DNA from 3 places in the Micromonospora sp. WMMD1155 genome. Region 3 is predicted to be linked to each of the others. Evidence: riboswitches for the same ligand, from Rfam matches in the RefSeq annotation. Region 3 holds a riboswitch; each other region holds the start of a gene.
The links. A riboswitch is a leader RNA that binds a small molecule or an ion and turns the genes downstream of it on or off. The one in region 3 is predicted to bind cobalamin.

Region 1: another riboswitch for cobalamin. It lies ahead of O7617_RS31325 (ribonucleoside-diphosphate reductase subunit alpha); the one in region 3 lies ahead of cobN (cobaltochelatase subunit CobN).
Region 2: another riboswitch for cobalamin. It lies ahead of metE (5-methyltetrahydropteroyltriglutamate--homocysteine S-methyltransferase); the one in region 3 lies ahead of cobN (cobaltochelatase subunit CobN).

Annotation. Positions count from the first base shown of each region.
Region 1 is NZ_CP120742.1:6,830,811-6,836,551, forward strand. Features, by position in the region: gene O7617_RS31320 (ribonucleotide-diphosphate reductase subunit beta) at 1-58, opposite strand, end outside; gene O7617_RS31325 (ribonucleoside-diphosphate reductase subunit alpha) at 106-2,439, opposite strand; cobalamin riboswitch at 2,629-2,843, opposite strand; gene O7617_RS31330 (enolase C-terminal domain-like protein) at 3,455-4,849, shown strand; gene O7617_RS31335 (FadR/GntR family transcriptional regulator) at 4,857-5,582, shown strand; gene O7617_RS31340 (aldo/keto reductase) at 5,593-5,741, opposite strand, start outside.
Region 2 is NZ_CP120742.1:5,181,367-5,187,107, reverse strand. Features, by position in the region: gene O7617_RS23825 (hypothetical protein) at 1-626, shown strand, start outside; gene O7617_RS23820 (hypothetical protein) at 681-1,052, opposite strand; gene O7617_RS23815 (superoxide dismutase) at 1,129-1,389, opposite strand; gene O7617_RS23810 (superoxide dismutase) at 1,397-2,011, opposite strand; cobalamin riboswitch at 2,153-2,301, shown strand; gene O7617_RS23805 (hypothetical protein) at 2,527-2,979, shown strand; cobalamin riboswitch at 3,089-3,306, shown strand; gene metE (5-methyltetrahydropteroyltriglutamate--homocysteine S-methyltransferase) at 3,424-5,688, shown strand.
Region 3 is NZ_CP120742.1:6,147,668-6,153,408, reverse strand. Features, by position in the region: gene cobN (cobaltochelatase subunit CobN) at 1-2,440, opposite strand, end outside; cobalamin riboswitch at 2,711-2,840, opposite strand; gene O7617_RS28040 (MBL fold metallo-hydrolase) at 3,176-3,898, shown strand; gene O7617_RS28035 (hypothetical protein) at 3,910-4,245, opposite strand; gene O7617_RS28030 (RNA polymerase sigma factor) at 4,372-4,944, shown strand; gene O7617_RS28025 (hypothetical protein) at 4,937-5,647, shown strand; gene O7617_RS28020 (helix-turn-helix transcriptional regulator) at 5,679-5,741, opposite strand, start outside.

The sequences.
Region 1 (5,741 bases), 680 kb from region 3:
AGAAGTGCGGGTAGCGCATCGGGCGGAGGGTGAGGTCCATCCCGGGGTCGAGCAGCATGTGCGTGGTCCTCGTCTCGGCGGTGGTGGCGGTGGCGTCGGCGACGGTCACTGGCAGGCCTCGCACGACTCGGGGTTCTCCAGCGAGCAGGCCAGCGCCTCCGCGTCGAGCGCGACGGGCGCGACGGCCACGGGCGCGACGGTGCTGACGGTGGCCTGCTGGATCCGCGTCGCGGGGCGCGAGCGCAGGTAGTAGGTGGTCTTCAGCCCGGCCTTCCAGGCGTACAGGTACATCGAGGAGAGCTTGCCGATGGTCGGCGCGGCCAGGAACAGGTTCAGCGACTGCGACTGGTCGATGAACGGGGCACGGGCGGCGGCGAGGTCGATCAGCGCCCGCTGCGGCAGCTCCCACGCGGTGCGGAACAACTCCCGGACGCCGACCGGCAGCTCGGCGATGTCCTGCACCGACCCCTCGGCCCGCTTGATCGCCGACCGGATCCGGTCGGTCCACAGACCACGGGCCTTCAGCTCGCGGACCAGAGCGGTGTTGACCTGGAGGAACTCCCCGGACAGCGTCTCGCGCTTGAACAGGTTGGACACCTGCGGCTCGATGCACTCGTAGCACCCGGCGATCGAGGCGATGGTCGCGGTCGGGGCGACGGCCACGAGCAGCGAGTTACGCAGCCCGTGCGCCGCGACCTGCTCCCGCAGCGCGTCCCACCGGGCGGTCTGCGTACCCTCGACGCCCCACAGGTCCGGTTGCAGGTCGCCCCGCGCGGCCCGGGTCTGCGGGTACGCCGGGTGCGCACCGACCCGGCGGGCCAGGTCGGCGGAGGTCTCCAGCGCGGTCAGGTACAACTCCTCGCTGACCCGGGTGGACAGCTCCCGCGCGGCCGGCGAGTCGAACGGCAGCCGCAGCGCGAAGAAGACGTCCTGCAGGCCCATCAGCCCGAGCCCGACGGGCCGCCAGCGGGGGTTGCTCGCCGCCGCCTGCGCGGTCGGGTAGTAGTTGATGTCGATGACCCGGTCGAGGAAGGTCACCGCGGTACGGACCGTGGCGCGCAGCCGCTCCCAGTCGATGCCACCGTCGGCGAGGTGGGCGGCGAGGTTCACCGAGCCGAGGTTGCACACGGCGGTCTCGGCGTCGCTGGACACCTCGACGATCTCGGTGCAGAGGTTGGACAGGTGCACGACGTTGCCCGGTTCGGCGGTCTGGTTGCACAGCCGGTTCGACGCGTCCTTGAAGGTCATCCACCCGTTGCCGGTCTGGGCCAGGGTCCGCATCATCTTCCCGTACAACTCCCGCGCCGGGACCTGCCGGACGTAGCGGCCCTGCGCCTCGGCCTCGCGGTACGCGGCGTCGAACCGCTCCCCCCACAGGTCGGGCAGTTCGGGCACCTCGTGCGGGTCGAACAGCGACCACATCTCGTCGGCCTCGACCCGGCGCATGAACTCGTCGGGCACCCAGTTGGCCAGGTTCAGGTTGTGGGTGCGGCGGGCGTCCTCGCCGGTGTTGTCCCGCAGGTGCAGGAACTCCTCGACGTCCGGGTGCCACGGCTCCAGGTAGACGCACGCCGCGCCCTTGCGCCGGCCGCCCTGGTTGACCGCCGCGACGCTCGCGTCCAGCGTGCGCAGCCACGGCACGATCCCGTTGGACTGCCCGTTGGTGCCCCGGATCAGGGCGCCCCGGGACCGGACCCGGGAGTACGCGATGCCGATGCCACCGGCGAACTTGGACAGGTTGGCGACCTGGGCGTAGCGCGAGTAGATCGAGTCCAACTCGTCCAGCGGTGAGTCGACCAGGTAGCAGGAGGACATCTGGGTGTGCCGGGTGCCGGAGTTGAACAGGGTCGGCGAGCTGGGCAGGTAGGCCAGGCTGGACATCAGCCGGTAGAAGCCGACCGCCTCGTCCGGCGTACGGGACAGGCCACAGGCCACCCGCAGCAGCCAGTACTGCGGGGTCTCCAGCACGAGTCGGCTGGTGGGGTGGCGCAGCAGGTACCTGTCGTACACCGTGCGCAGCCCGAAGTACTCGAACCGCCGGTCGCCGTCCGGGTCGACGGCCTCGTCGAGCACCGCGGCGTGCGCGGCGACGAACGCGGCGGTGTCGTCACCGATCAGACCCTCGGCGTGCCCGACCCGGATCGCCGCGCTGAACGAGGTGATGCCCTGTCGACGCACCTCCTTGTCGACGTACCCGGCGAGCAGCCGCGCCGCGAGGCGTGAGTACTGCGGCTCCTCACCGATCATCTCGGCCGCCGTCTGGATGGAGAGCCGGTCCAGTTCCGCGGTGGTCGCGCCGTCGTAGAGGCCGCTGATGGTACGGGTGGCCACCCGCATCGGGTCGACGTCGGTCAGGTCGTCGGCCCACCGCTCGACCGCTCGGACGATCTTGTTCACGTCCACGGGTTCGGTGCCGCCGTCGCGCTTGCGGACCTGCATCGGCGTCCGCCGCTGGGCCGCGTCGGCACTGGCCGGGACTACCTCGGTGACTGTCACCACTCGCTCCTCGGAGTTCGAGACCTGGGGGCCCGAACGCGCGGAGACAGACACCGACGGACGCCACACCGGCGGCGTGGGTCAGGTGGCGTCAGCCGTCCCACGCGGCCTCGGACCGCCGCACACCCGGGTCCGGGTACGCGGCGCGCTGGCAGGTCTTCGGACTCGTGGGCACGACCGGGCTCGCCGGTCTCCTACCGGCCGTCGCTTCCCAGACCGTGTGGCCCAGTGCTGATGACGGCTGTCGTTCCCACTCACCGCTGCGGGACAGTCCCGGATTTCCACCGGGTTCCCTCTTGCCTCGACCGCTCCGGATGAGCGGCCGAACCAGCTGCGCTCGACACCATATATAGGGACCCAGCGGTTGTCACACCCCACATGTCGGTGTCGGCGTGTCGGCGACGGAGGCGGTGACGACCGTCACCCGAGCGCGGCCCGGCCGCCCGGCCCCAGACGGGCCCGAATGCCGACGACCCCCGCAGTACGACGACCGCGATTCACAAAGATGCGATGTATGCAGGATCCAGATGTAAGGAACCTTGCTCATAATCCACCGTCGATACGCTCAACCGAGGCGAACATCCAATCTTCAAGAACACCGCTCGACCGCCGATTCTTGCCCTCGATCCGGTTGACGGGCGGCCGTTCGCGACCCGACACGCATCACCGGCCGACGGTTCAGTTCGAACAACGTAAGCCCTTGAGCTGCGCCGAAATCCTCGAAAGTAGGGGTCGAACGCGGACGCTCGGCCCGCTGCGAGGGCCTCGGCGCCATCTTGGCGGTCGTCCGGGATCCGAACGCGGCACCCGCGAACGGCCGATTACCCGCCGGTCACCATCGACGAGAAACATTGGATGTCTGTACCGACCGGGTGATCGCCGTCGTTGACGCGCCTGATCCAGCCTCCGTATACTCCGAATGATCATCTGATCTTTTGCCTAGTCGGGCGAGGAGCGCATGCCGCAGATCACTGCCGTCACCGTCGAGGACGTCCGCTTCCCCACCTCCCTGACCGCTGACGGGTCAGACGCCATGAACAAGGACGGCGACTACTCGGCGGCCTACGTCGTCCTGCACACCGACGGCACCGACAGCGTGGGCGCGCCGCTCGCGGGCCACGGCCTGACCTTCACCATCGGTCGGGGCAACGACATCGTCGCCGCCGCGGCGGTCCACCAGGCACAGCTCCTCGTCGGCCTGGACGTGGCGACGATGGCGGCCGACATGGGGGCGGTCTACCGCCTCCTCACGTCCGACTCGCAGATGCGGTGGCTCGGTCCCGAGAAGGGCGTCGTCCACCTGTCGCTCGCGGCCGTGCTGAACGCCTCGTGGGACCTGGTCGCCCGGCTCGCCGGCAAGCCGCTGTGGCGGCTCCTGGTGGACATGTCCCCCGAACAACTCGTCGACATCGCGGACCTGCGCTACCTGTCCGACGCGCTGACCCGGGACGAGGCACTGGCCATCCTGCGGGCCAAGGAGAGCACCAAGACCGACCGCCTCGCCCAGTTGGTCCGGACCGGCTACCCCGCCTACACCACCTCGGCCGGGTGGCTCGGCTACGGCGACGACAAGCTGCGCCGGCTGTGTCAGGAAGCGGTCGACAGCGGCTACGGCTACGTCAAGCTCAAGGTGGGCGCCAACCTCGACGACGACATCCGCCGGTGCGCGATCGCCCGGGAGATCCTCGGCCCGGACCGCAACCTGATGATCGACGCCAACCAGGTGTGGGACGTCGGTCAGGCCATCGAGTGGGTCACCGCCCTCGCCCGGTTCAAGCCGCTCTGGATCGAGGAGCCGACCAGCCCGGACGACATCCTCGGCCACGCGGCCGTCCGCCGGGCCGTCGCCCCGATCGGCGTCGCCACCGGCGAGCACTGCCACAACCGGGTGATGTTCAAGCAGCTCTTCCAGGCCGGGGCCATCGACTTCTGCCAGTTGGACACCGGCCGGCTGGCCAGCATCAACGAGATCGTCGCCGTGCTGCTCCTCGCCGCGAAGTTCGACGTACCGGTCTGCCCACACGCCGGGGGCGTCGGGCTGTGCGAGATGGTCCAACACGTGTCGGTGCTCGACTACGTCGCGGTCTCGGGAGATCTCACCAACCGGGTCACCGAGTTCGTCGACCACCTGCACGAGCACTTCACCGACCCGTGCGTCATCAGTGACACCGGCTCGGGCAGCGGCTACGTCCTGCCCGACCAGCCCGGCTACTCCACCCGGATGCGCCCCGAATCGATCGCGCTCTACCGCTTTCCCGACGGCCACTACTGGGCGGCGGCGGACCCGACTACCGTGTCATCTCCGGAGCCGTACGTGATCGCGGGTGGGACGGCCACATCCGCCGGCCGCTAGGGGGGTCATGTCTCGCACTGACGAAGTGGTGAACGGCATCAAGCGGATGATCCTGGACGGCAAGTTCAAGCCCGGGGACCGTCTGCCGATCGAGAAGGACCTCGCGGAGTCGCTCGGCGTCTCGCGCGGCTCCCTGCGCGAGGGGATGTCGGCGCTGTCGATCCTCGGCATCGTCAACATCCGTCAGGGTGACGGCACCTACGTCACCAACCTCGACGCACCGCAACTGCTGGCCCCGATGGGCTTCGTGGTCGACTTCCAGGGTCAGGGCGACCCACGGCACATCCACACCGTCCGGCGGCTGCTGGAGTGTGAGGCGGCCCGGTTGGCCGCGACCAGGATCACCGACGAGGCCCTCGCCCAGGCGGGGGAACTCCTCGATGAGGCGGCCCGGATGGTCGGCCAGTCACCGCAGGACCACGAACGCATCCTCGAGATCGACATCGCCTTCCACCGGATCATCGCCGTGCACGCCGAGAATCCGGTGCTCGTCGGCCTGATCGAGGCGTTCGCCGGTCGCACCATCCGCGGGCGGCTCTGGCGGAGCCTGCACGAGGAGGGCGCGGACCGGCGTACCCACGACGAACACGTGGCGATCCTGAAGGCCCTGGTGGCGCGTGACCCGGAGCGGGCCCGCACCCGGATGGCGAACCACCTGATCGGTGTGGAGGAGTCGTTGCAGGGGCTGCCCGACGACGGTGAGGCGACCACGACCGAGACGCCGCGATCCTGACCGCTGACCCTCAGGGCTGCACGTCGAGCAGCCCCGCCTCGTACAGTGCCGCCCAGAGCTGGTCCGGGACGTCGGTGTCGAAGCGACGCAGGGTCTCGGTCGCCTGGACCGCGTCACGCACGCCGACCACGGTCGAGACGACGGCCGGGTGCCGACGGA
Region 2 (5,741 bases), 970 kb from region 3:
TCAGCTCGATGTTCGGCGTCAACACCGACTCCAACGCCTGGGCCGTCTCCGGGCTCAACGCCTGCGGCATCCCGAACCAGGGCACCGACTTCACCACCACCGCCGGTAAGACCCCGATCGACTTCCTCCGGGCGCAGCAGTTGACCGGCGGCGGATTCAAGTACCTGCCCACCAACACCACCCCGTCGGCGTACGCCTCCATCGACGCGGTGCGCGCCCTCGCCGGTGCCGGCTACACCGCCGCTCCCCCGGTCCCGGTCACCGCCGGGGCGCCCACCTGGGTCGCGGCGAGCGGGTTCACGGCGGGCGCCGCCACCCGGCTCGCTGTGATCATCGACAACGGCAGCGGCAGCATCAAACCGTGCGCGGTCACGCTGACCCCGACCGCCGCCACCACCACCCTCGGCGCCGTGCTGGACGCCGCCGTCGGCGCGGCCACCCCGAGCGGCTGCGTCACCTCCCTTCTTCCCACCAGTGGCACCGGCACCGTGACCACGATCAACGGCCTGGCCAACAGCGGCTCGTCCACCTGGAAGGTGTCCCGCGACGGCAGCACCCTGGCCACCGCGACCCGCGGCACGACAGTGACCGTCGGCGACACGATCTACCTCCGCTACGGCGTCTGATCGCCGTCAGTGGGATGGTCAGCGGCGTCACGGCATGACCACTTCGTTGATCAATTAGCCGATCGGGTCGACCATCAGGCGACGTGACATCGCGGGCCGCAGGCCGAGGTCCTGGTCATCAGCCACGACCAGAGCCTGCGGCGCCGCTGGGCCGACCGGATCGTCGGCCTCACCGGTACAGCGCGCACACACCCCTGTTGCTTCCCGCTCCGGCACCCCGGAGCGGGACGACACAGCGAGCAGATTCTCCAAGCGGGCAACACGACGTTGAACGTCTCGCAACTGCTGGCGAAGCTGGTGCGCCTGACTCTCGCTGGCACCGAGCTGCCGACGGGCGGTCTCAAGTCGTTGGAAGTCAGCCACGGCCAACACCGCCATCTGCTGGCCGTCCACTGTCAGGACACGGTGCTCGATCTTCCGGCGCATCGGGCCTCCCCGAGGTGGGCGGTAGAAGCTGCTGTTGTCCGCTGGGTTCCGCCGACGGGCGGAACCCAGCGGACCGTCATGCAGGCGGGGACTGGGCGGTCTCGGCCAAGAGCAACGACAGCTCCCGGACCAGATCGTCCATCGACTGGCCGCTCTGCGCCTTCACCAAACCCAGAGCGAGATCGGCCAACAGGTAGAAACCGAGGGTACGGGCCTGCTCGGAACTGAACGCCGACATCAACGCCTCCGCACCGGGGAGGTCACCGCGATGCTTGGCGGCGATGACCCCGGCGGCGCGTTGGACGATCTCGGCCGCCTCGGGGGTGTACCCGCTCACGCCGGGATCAGATCTTCGGGGTGGCGGCGCGGGCGGCGTCGAAACGGGAGATGACGTCGGTCCAGTTGACCAGGTTCCACAGCCGGTCCACGTAGTCCGGGCGCACGTTGCGGTACTGCAGGTAGTAGGCGTGCTCCCAGGCGTCGAACACCAGGATCGGGGTGGACCCCTGCCCGACGTTGCCGTGGTGGTCGTAGACCTGCTCCACGATCAGCCGCTGGCTCAGCGGCTCCCACGCCAGCACGCCCCAGCCGGAACCCTGCACACCCTTGGTCGCCGCGGACAGTTGACCGGCGAACCCGTCGAAGGAGCCGAAGTGCTCGTCGATCGCCGCCGCCAGCTCACCGTCGGGGCGGTCACCGCCGTCCGGGGACAGGTTGTTCCAGAAGATCGAGTGCAGGACGTGCCCGGACAGGTTGAACGCGTACGTCTTCTCCAGGCCGACCAGGGTTGCGTAGTCGCCCTTGTCGCGGGCCTCGGCGAGCCGGTCGAGCCCGTCGTTGGCGCCCTTGACGTATGCGGCGTGGTGCTTGTCGTGGTGCAGCTCCAGGATCTCGCCGGACATGGCGGGCTCGAGTGCGCCGTAGTCGTAGGGCAGGTCGGGCAGGTTGTACACGGCCATGGAGTACGTCCTCTCAATGCTGCCTCATTATGGCTGTTGCCACTATCTTGCAACAAGAGCCGAGAGTGGGGACGCGACTGCCCGGATCGGAAGGTCTGCGTCGTTAGCACCCGTCGGATCAGGGCCTTGACGGCGAGCCCCACCCGTGGGAACACTGTCCGTCACAACTTCATACCTGTGTGCTGACGGGGGAAGTCCGGTCGAAGTCCGGCGCTGGCCCGCAACGGTAGGCGGCGACAAACGTAGTGACGCCGCGAGCCCGATTACCCGCCAGTCCGCGTGACCAGCCTCCCCACCCGTCGTGGCCCACGGGTCGGAGCCGCCCGAACCGGAGTCGGGTCGTCTCGGACCATCGGAGCCCGGAAAGGCGTCGCTTCATGGTCAACCGCCCCCTCCGGCACCGCGCCCGCAGTCGTAGCCGCTGCGCTGGCCGTGCTCACGCTGTCACTGACAGCCGTACCGGCCGCCGCCACGGCGTCGCCGCCCACCCTCAACAAGGTCGATGCCGCCGCCGAATGGCACTGCTGCTCGCGGCGGCCGTCGTCAGCGTCGGCCTGGTCGCCGTCGACCCGGTGCCACGTGCCGCGCACGCGGCGGCGTGCGCCCCGGGTGCGGGCGTCACGGTGGTGGTCGACCTCACTGCGTTCGGCCTCGGTGTCCAGACCGGTTGCCGGCTCGGTGATCCGCCGACCGGCCTGGCCGCGTTGCAGGGAGCCGGCTTCGCCGTGACGGGTACCCAACGGTGGGGTCTTGCCTTCGTCTGCCGGATCAACGGCTATCCCACAGCCGCCGCCGAGCCGTGCGTCAACACGCCGCCCGCCACCGCGTACTGGTCGTACTGGCACGCCGTACCCGGCGGTACCTGGTCCTACAGCACCCTCGGCGCGAGCAGCTACAACCCCGCCCAGGGCACCGTCGAAGGATGGCGCTTCGGCTCCGGGCAGGCTCCGTCCATCTCCCCGCCGTAGTCGGCCTTGGCCGGGAGTCCGGGCACGACCGGACTCCCGGCCCGTCCAACTCTGGGCGACAGGGAGAATCCGCCTGCGACAGCGGCACCGGGGATCAGCTTCCGGCCGTACGATGGTCGGCAGTGCTGGTTCGCCGCACCGCCTCGGTGTGGCGTCGTAAGAGGGAACCCGGTGGGAAACCGGGACTGCCCCGCAGCGGTGAGTGGGAACGACCGCCGTCACACGCACTGGACGCGTGAGCGTCTGGGAAGCGACGGCCAGTAGGAGATCGGGTCGCCCCGGTCACGCCCACGAGTCCGAAGACCTGCCCGCACCGCGTACGCGTCCGCGTGCGCCGCCGTCGGCCTCTCGGGAGGGTCAGGGCGAGGCCCGGCCGTCGTCCGCGCCCTGCCGTGTCCCTCCAGTGTGGTCGGTGGTCGACCTCGAGGGAAGGACACCTGTTCCGTGACCACACCGTTCGGGCTGAGCACCGTGCTCGGCTATCCCCGCATCGGTCCGCACCGCGAACTCAAGCACGCCGTCGAGTCCTACTGGGCGGGCCGGATCGACGCGACCACCCTTCAAGAGACTGCCGCCAGCCTCCGCGCCGATGTGTGGCGCACGCTGCGCGACGCCGGCCTGGACGCGATCCCGTCGAACACGTTCTCGTTCTATGACCAGGTGCTCGACACCACCGTTCTGGTCGACGCGGTCCCGGACCGGTTCCGCCGCCTCGGTCTCGGCGACCTGGACACCTACTTCGCCATGGCGCGTGGCACGGAGCGGGAGCCGGCGCTGGAGCTGACGAAGTGGTTCGACACCAACTACCACTACCTGGTGCCGGAGGTCGGCCCAGGCACAGCGTTCACCGCTCGGACGGACAAGGCGGTGCGGGAGTACGGCGAGGCGAAGGCGCTCGGCGTCACCACCAGGCCGGTGCTGGTCGGACCGGCGACCTACCTCCTGCTGTCCAAGGCCACCGACGACGCGCCGGAAGGGTTCCGGCCCTTCGACCGGCTCGACGACCTGATCGCTGTCTACGAGGACATCCTCGGCGTCTTGGCCGGTGCCGGGGTCGAATGGGTGCAGCTCGACGAGCCCGCGTACGCCGCCGACCGCACCCCGCAGGAGATCGCCGCGCTGCGCGCCGCGTACCGCCGGCTCGGCGTTGTGAAGCACCGGCCGCGGTTGTTCGTCGCGTCGTACTTCGGTGACCTCGGCGACGCGTTGCCGGCACTGCTGGGCACCCCGGTCGAGGCGGTCGGCATCGATCTGGTCGCCGGGCCGGGCAACCTGAACCGCCTCGCCGCCGCCGGCCCGCTACGCGGGAAGACGATCGTCGCCGGGCTGGTGGACGGGCGCAACATCTGGCGTACCGACCTTCGCACCGCCACCGCGACCGGTGCCGTACTGACCGCCCTGGCCGACCATGTCGCGGTGTCGACGTCCTGTTCGTTGCTGCACGTGCCGGTGGACCTCGCCGCCGAACCTGACCTGGACCCGGACCTGCGTGTCCGGCTCGCGTTCGCCAGGCAGAAGGTCGACGAGGTCGTCGCTCTCGGACGCGCCCTGCGCGACGGTGTCGGCGCCCTTCCCCCTGCCCTGCCCGTGACCCCGGCGGCCTGGCGCAACGACGCAGTCCGAGCCCGACTGGACGCGCTGCGTCCCGAGCACCTACGGCGCGGGCCGTACGCGCAGCGGGCCGCCACCCAGCAGGCCCGGCTGAACCTCCCACCCCTGCCCACCACCACCATCGGATCCTTCCCGCAGACCACGGAGCTGCGGCAGGCCCGCGCGGCGCACCGGGCCGGTCGGCTCGACGACAGCGGCTACGCCGAGCGGATGCGCGCCGAGGTCGCCCACGTCATCGCCGTGCAGGAACGACTCGGGCTGGACGTGCTGGTGCACGGCGAGCCGGAACGCAACGACATGGTGCAGTACTTCGGTGAGCAGCTCGACGGGTTCGCCGCCACGGTCAACGGGTGGGTGCAGTCGTACGGCTCCCGGTGCGTACGCCCTCCGATCATCTACGGCGACGTCACCCGGACCGGGCCGATGACCGTCGTTTGGTCCACCTACGCGCAGTCGCTGACGAACCGACCGGTCAAGGGCATGCTCACCGGACCCGTGACGATCCTGGCCTGGTCGTTCGTCCGCACCGACCAACCCCTCGCCGACACCGCCAACCAGGTCGCTCTCGCGCTGCGCGACGAGGCCCGCGACCTGGAAGCCGCTGGCATCCGCATCATCCAGGTCGACGAACCCGCCCTGCGGGAGACACTGCCGCTGCGTCGGGCCGAGCAGCGCGCGTACCTGGACTGGGCGGTCGGGGCGTTCCGGCTCGCCACCAGCGGAGTCGCCGACGCCACCCAGATCCACACCCACCTGTGCTACTCCGAGTTCGGCGAGGTCCTGCCCGCGATCGACGCTCTCGACGCGGACGTCACCAGCATCGAGGCGTCCCGGTCGAAGATGGAGATCCTCGACGATCTGCGCACGACCGGCTATGAACGGGGTGTCGGCCCCGGGGTGTACGACATCCACTCACCCCGCGTACCAGAGCAGGCGGAGGTCACCGACGCGCTACGCCGCGCCGTCGCGGCGGTGCCCGCTGACCGACTCTGGGTCAACCCCGACTGCGGCCTGAAGACCCGCGGCTACCCGGAGGTCGAGCAGGCCCTGACCCGTCTGGTCAGCGGCGCCGGCGAGGTCCGCAGCACGCTCACCTGAGCGCACGGTGGGGCGGCGTGCCGTCGCCCCACCGTGCGTTGCGGCAACGCGCA
Region 3 (5,741 bases):
GGCCGGGCGGCACGAACCGGCCGTCCAGCGCGCCGAGGGTGTTGGTCAGCTCGTCGGTGGTGCGGTCCAGCCGGGGCACCAGTTCGGTGGCGGCGAAGCGCAGCACCGCGGCGACGTCCGGGATCGGCCGGCCGGTCACCTCCGCGACCACCGCGTCGGCGGTGTCGGCGTCCCAGCCGAGCGTCTCCATGCCGACGACCAGCCGCCGGGCGAGGGCCTCGAGCAGGTCGACCGCGTCGGCGGCGGTGCCGGCGGGCCCGTCCACCGTGTCGGTCAGCGCGCTGGGCAGCGCCAGCCGCTGTCCCGGTGACGCGAGCAGCTCCTGTTCGTCGAGGGAGTAGGCGGCGGCGAGGGCCTGCCGCAGGCCGGGCAGGGCGTGGGCGCCGCCCCAGATCTGGGGGGCGCGCAGCACGGCGAGGACGAGGTTGACGCGGGGCTCCCCGGTGGGCGCGTCGGCGAGGATGTGCAGGCCGTCGCGGATCTGCACGTCCTTGACCTCGCACAGGTACCCGTCGAGGTGCAGCACGAAGTCGTCGAAGTCGTCCGCGTCGGGCATCGCCTCGGCGTGCAGGTCGTGGTGCAGTTCGGCGGCACGCACCAGGTCCCAGATCTGGGCCCGCACGGTGGGCACCTTGGCCGGGTCGAGGGCCTGCACCGTCGCGTACTCGTCGAGCAGTTGTTCCAGTTTGGCCAGATCGCCGTACGTCTCGGCGCGGGCCATCGGCGGCACCAGGTGGTCGATGACCACGGCGTGTGCCCGCCGCTTGGCCTGGGTGCCCTCGCCGGGGTCGTTGACGATGAACGGGTAGACCAGCGGCAGGTCGCCGAGGACCGCGTCGGGCGCGCAGTCGGCGGCCAGACCGAGACCCTTGCCGGGCAGCCATTCGAGGGTGCCGTGCTTGCCCAGGTGCACCACGGCGTCCGCGTCGAAGCCGCCGTCGGCGACGGGCGCGGCCAGCCAGCGGTACGCGGCCAGGTAGTGGTGGCTCGGCGGCAGGTCCGGGTCGTGGTAGATGGCGATCGGGTTCTCCCCGAACCCGCGTGGCGGCTGGATCAGCAGCACCACGTTGCCGAAGCGCAGACCGGCGAGCACGATGTCCCCGCCGTCGGTGTACAGCTCGCCGGGCGGCTCACCCCAGTGTTCCCGCATCCGCTCGCGCAGCTCGGTCGGGACCTGGTCGAACCACCGCCGGTACGTGTCCCCCGGTATCCGGGCCTCGGCGGCGGCCAACTGCTCCGGGGTGAGCCACTCCACGTCGTGCCCACCGGCGGCGATCAGCGCGTGGATCAACGCGTCCCCGTCGGTGGGCGGCGGCGCGTCGCCCAGGTCGTAGCCGTCCTCGGCCAGCGCGGCGAGCAGCCGGACCGCCGAGACCGGGGTGTCCAGCCCGACCGCGTTGCCGACCCGGGAGTGCTTCGTGGGGTACGAGCTGAGCACCACGGCGACCCGCTTGTCCGGGTTGGGAAGGTACCGCAGCCGGGCGTGGCGCACCGCGATCCCGGCGACCCGGGCGGCTCGCTCGGGATCGGCGGCGTAGACCGAGAGGCCGTCCGAGTCGATCTGCTTGAACGAGAACGGCACGGTGATGATTCGGCCGTCGAACTCGGGGATGGCCACCTGCATCGCGGCGTCCAACGGGGACAGCCCGGCGTCGCTGTCGGCCCACTGCTTCCGGGTGCTGGTCAGGCAGAGTGCCTGGATGATCGGCACCTCCAGGGCGGCCAGGGCGCCGACGTCCCAGGCGTCCTCGTCGCCGCCCCCGGACGCGTCCGCGGCGACGGCGCCGCCCGCCGCGAGGACGGTGACCAGCAGGGCGTCGCAGCGGGCGAAGAGCCCGAGCGGGCCGGCCCCGGTGGTAAGCCCGCGCAGCGAGCCGCAGAAGATCGGCAGCGGGTTGCCGCCGGCCGCGCGGACCGCGTCCGCGAGCACGTCGACGAATCCGGTGTTACCGGCGAGGGCGTGCGCCCGGTAGAAGACGATCCCGACGGTGGGCTGCTCCGGATTCGTGGGGTACTCACGGTGGACGCCGTACGTCGGGGTGGGTGCGGGCGCGGCGAACCCCTCACCGGTGAGCAGCACCGTGTCGGAGAGGAACCGGGCCAGCTGCCCCAGGTTGCCCGGGCCGCCCTCGACCAGGTACGCCAGCGCCTGCGTGACCACTCCGGACGGCACTGTGGAGACGGCCATCAGCTCCGCGTCGGGCAGCGCCTCACCGCCGAGCACGACGGTCGGCACCCCGGTTTCGAGCACCGCCGCGATACCGTCCGGCCACGCCTGTCGACCGCCGAGCAGGCGTACGACGACGAGGTTCACGCCGTCGAGCAGGGCGGGCACCTCATCGGCGGCGACCCGGGCGGGGTTGGCCAGCCGGTAGTCGGCGCCGCTGGCCCGGGCGGCCAGCAGGTCGGTGTCGGCGGTGGAGAGCAACAGGATGCGCACGGCAGGCTCCGGTGAGTGACGCCCCGGCCACCATGAGGGTGACCGCGACGATGCGGGTGGGTGCGGCGTCAGCCGGTACGCCGGCGGGGCGGTCGGCTCGCGGGCGCGAGCGACGGGCCCGGCCGGCGGCGAGGGCTCAGCTCAGCGGGGCGTGACCGGTCGCGGGCGCGGCGAAGCGCGGGTTACGACGACAGTCGTCGATGAATGAGACGCCGTGCGTCATCGGGTCCTCCTCGGGTGTCCACGCCCTGGGGTACGTCCCGACGGCCGAAGTATCCTGGCTTCCGGATCGACGCTCTCCCCCGGCCTTCCAACCGCAGACACACGGCCGTGACTCACGAGGGGGGATCACTCCCCGGTGACAGTGGCGGGACCGCGTCGGAATCGCACCGACTTCCTTCACTGCCGTCAGGCCGCGAATGCTGCCACACCCCTCCGCCGCGGGTCAACGCCGGTCCAGACCCGCCCGGCGGGCTGCGCAGATCGACATTCGGCGATCACCGGGGCCGCGGCCACGCGCGTTTCAGTGCCCCGGATTAATGCTTCGCGTCCTTTGCTCTGCATACCTGTAGGCACCGGGCACGGAGCGTCACCGGTGCATATGGATATGCAGAGCAAAGGACGGCCGCACCTGCCCTGGCCCGCGCCGATCGTCCGGCGGGACGGCGCTGGCCGACCCGCTCGCCTAGGATCGGCGGACGCCACACCAGCGTCCGCGATCAATCCCGGAGGTCGATCACCATCGTCGCCCCGAGGTTCCACCACCTGGCCGGCCGGGTCTGGCTCTGTCCGGGCGACCCCGACCCGGATGAGGTCCAGGCGAGCGTCGCCTTCGTGGCCGACGAACGCGGCAGTGTGATGATCGACGCTGGGCAGAGCCCCGCGCACGCCCGCGAGATCCAGGCCGCGCTCGCCGCGGCCGGGCTACCGCGGCCACGCTGGCTCGTCTACACCCACCACCACTGGGATCACGTCTGGGGCGCCTGCGCGTGGCCCGACGTGGAGATCGTCGGGCACGAGGCGGCCGTGCCGCTGCTGCGCGCCGAGGCCGCCCGGCCGTGGAGCCACCACTACCTGGACGAGCAGGTACGCGCCGACCCTCGCCTCGGCCCGAGCTTCCGGGCGCGGGCACGGGCGGTGGCCTCCTGGGAGGACTTCACCGTCCTGCCACCCACCCGGACCTTCACCGACGTCGAGGAGTTGCCGGTGGGGGTGCACCTGCGGCACGTCGGAGGTGGGCACGCGCCGGACTCGACAGTCGTTCTCGTGCCCGACTCGGGCGTCATGCTGTTGGGCGACTGCTTCTACCCGCCACCGGCACACCTGCGCCGACCCGAGGACGGCCCCGACCTGGGCCTGGTCCGCCGACTACTCGACGACGGCTACCACTGGTACGTCTCCAGCCACGCCGAGCCGATGACCGCCGAGCAGGCCCGCTCAGCCGTCGGGGACGCCTGAGCCGGCGGGTCTCAGCGGGCGTGGCGCTCCGGGTGGGCGCGGTTCCACACCCGCATCCGTTCCGGGTAGCCGGTGCGCGCCGCCTCGTACAGCGGCACCGCGTGCTTGCGGGCGATCGCCCCCGCCGCGCGAGGCGTACCGGTGCGACGGCGGATCCACTCACCGTCGTGCGCGATCGCCACCACCGTGGTGTCCGTCGCGGTGGTCTCCGGCTCCAGGTAGAACTCCACGCCCCGCTTGTCGACGACGAACGCCTCCAGCGCCGCGAGGTCCTCGCGGGTCGCCTCCCGGTCCAGCTTCGTCGGAGTCGTCCCGGCACCCCGTGCCCGGCGGTTGAACCAGCCCATGTCCAGCCCCTCTCCTCGACACCTCCTCCAGTGCAGCACCGGATCCTGGCAATACGCTGCACGTCCGATGGGAGCAACCTGACCCGCGCCCTGTGGAACCCGCGACGCGTGAGCGGTGTCATGAGGGTGATCCGAACGGAGGCTCCCCTGGACGACGACACTCTCGTCACCCGCGCCCGGGCCGGTGACCTGGAGGCGTACGACCTCCTGGTCGCCCGGCACACCGCGTCCGCGTACCGGACGGCGGTGCTGCTCGGTGCGGGTTCGGACTCCGAGGACGTCACGCAGGAGGCGTTCGTGAAGGCGTACCGCAAGCTGTCCCGTTACCGGGGCGAGTCGTCCTTCCGGTCGTGGCTGCTCGCGATCGTCGCCAACGAGACCCGCAACCTGCACCGGTCCCGGGGCCGACGCGACGGGCTCGTCCTGCGGGCGGCGGCGGACCCGACGTCCGCGATCGCCGAGGACGGGGCGGTCGGCGCGGTCCTCGCCGGGGAGCGCCGGGAGGCACTGGTACGGGCCCTGCGGCGACTGCCGGTACGCGACCGTGAGGTGATCGTGTGCCGGTTCTTCCTCGATCTCAGCGAGGAGGAGACGGTGGCGGCACTGGGTTGGCCCCGGGGGACGGTGAAGTCGCGTACATCCCGGGCGTTGGCGAAGCTTCGCGGCCTTCTCGACCGGGAGGAGGTCCGACATGGGTGACCTCGAACGGGAATTGCGTGAACTGTCCACCTGGCTGGACACACCCGAGCCGCCCGACGTGACCGCCGGTGTCCGCGTACGGCTCGACCGGCCCCGGTGGCGGTGGCGCCCGCTCGCCGCGGCGGCGTCGGTCGCCCTCCTGGTCGCGCTGGTGCCGCCGACCCGGGCCGCCGTCGCGGACGCCGTCGCCGGGCTGCTGCGCTTCGCCGGGGTCGGCATCGCCACCTCACCCGCCCCGACGCTGCCCGGCGGCACCCCGTCGCCGTTGCCCGGGCAGCGGACCGCCGCCCTGGACGAGGCGCAGCGGGCGGTGCGGTTCCCGATCCGCCTACCGGCGTCGTTGGGTACGCCCGAGCAGGTGCTGGTCGCCGACCCCGACCCGGCGGGCGTCTGCCGGGTGGCGACGCTGCTCTACGACGGGGGCGCGCTGCGCATCGACGCGTTCGACGGTCGCCTCAACCTGGCCTTCCACAAGGAGGTCAACCCGCCGGGGGCGGAGTGGACGCAGGTCGACGGTGACTTCGCCGTCTGGGTCGACGGGCCACACGTGCTCTCGTACGTGGACCGCGCGGGCGAGGTCCGCGAGGAGACCGCCCGACTGGCCGCCTCGACGCTGATCTGGCAGGACGCCGACGTGAGCTACCGGCTCGAAGGGTCCCTCGGCAAGGCCGAGGCGCTCGAGATCGCCCGCTCACTGCGCTAGGGGGCGTCTTCGACCGTCGATCGCGGCACTGTCAGCGAGGCACGCCGGCCGGGAACTCCTCGACCCCCAGCACGCGCAGCAGCTCAAGCCTCTC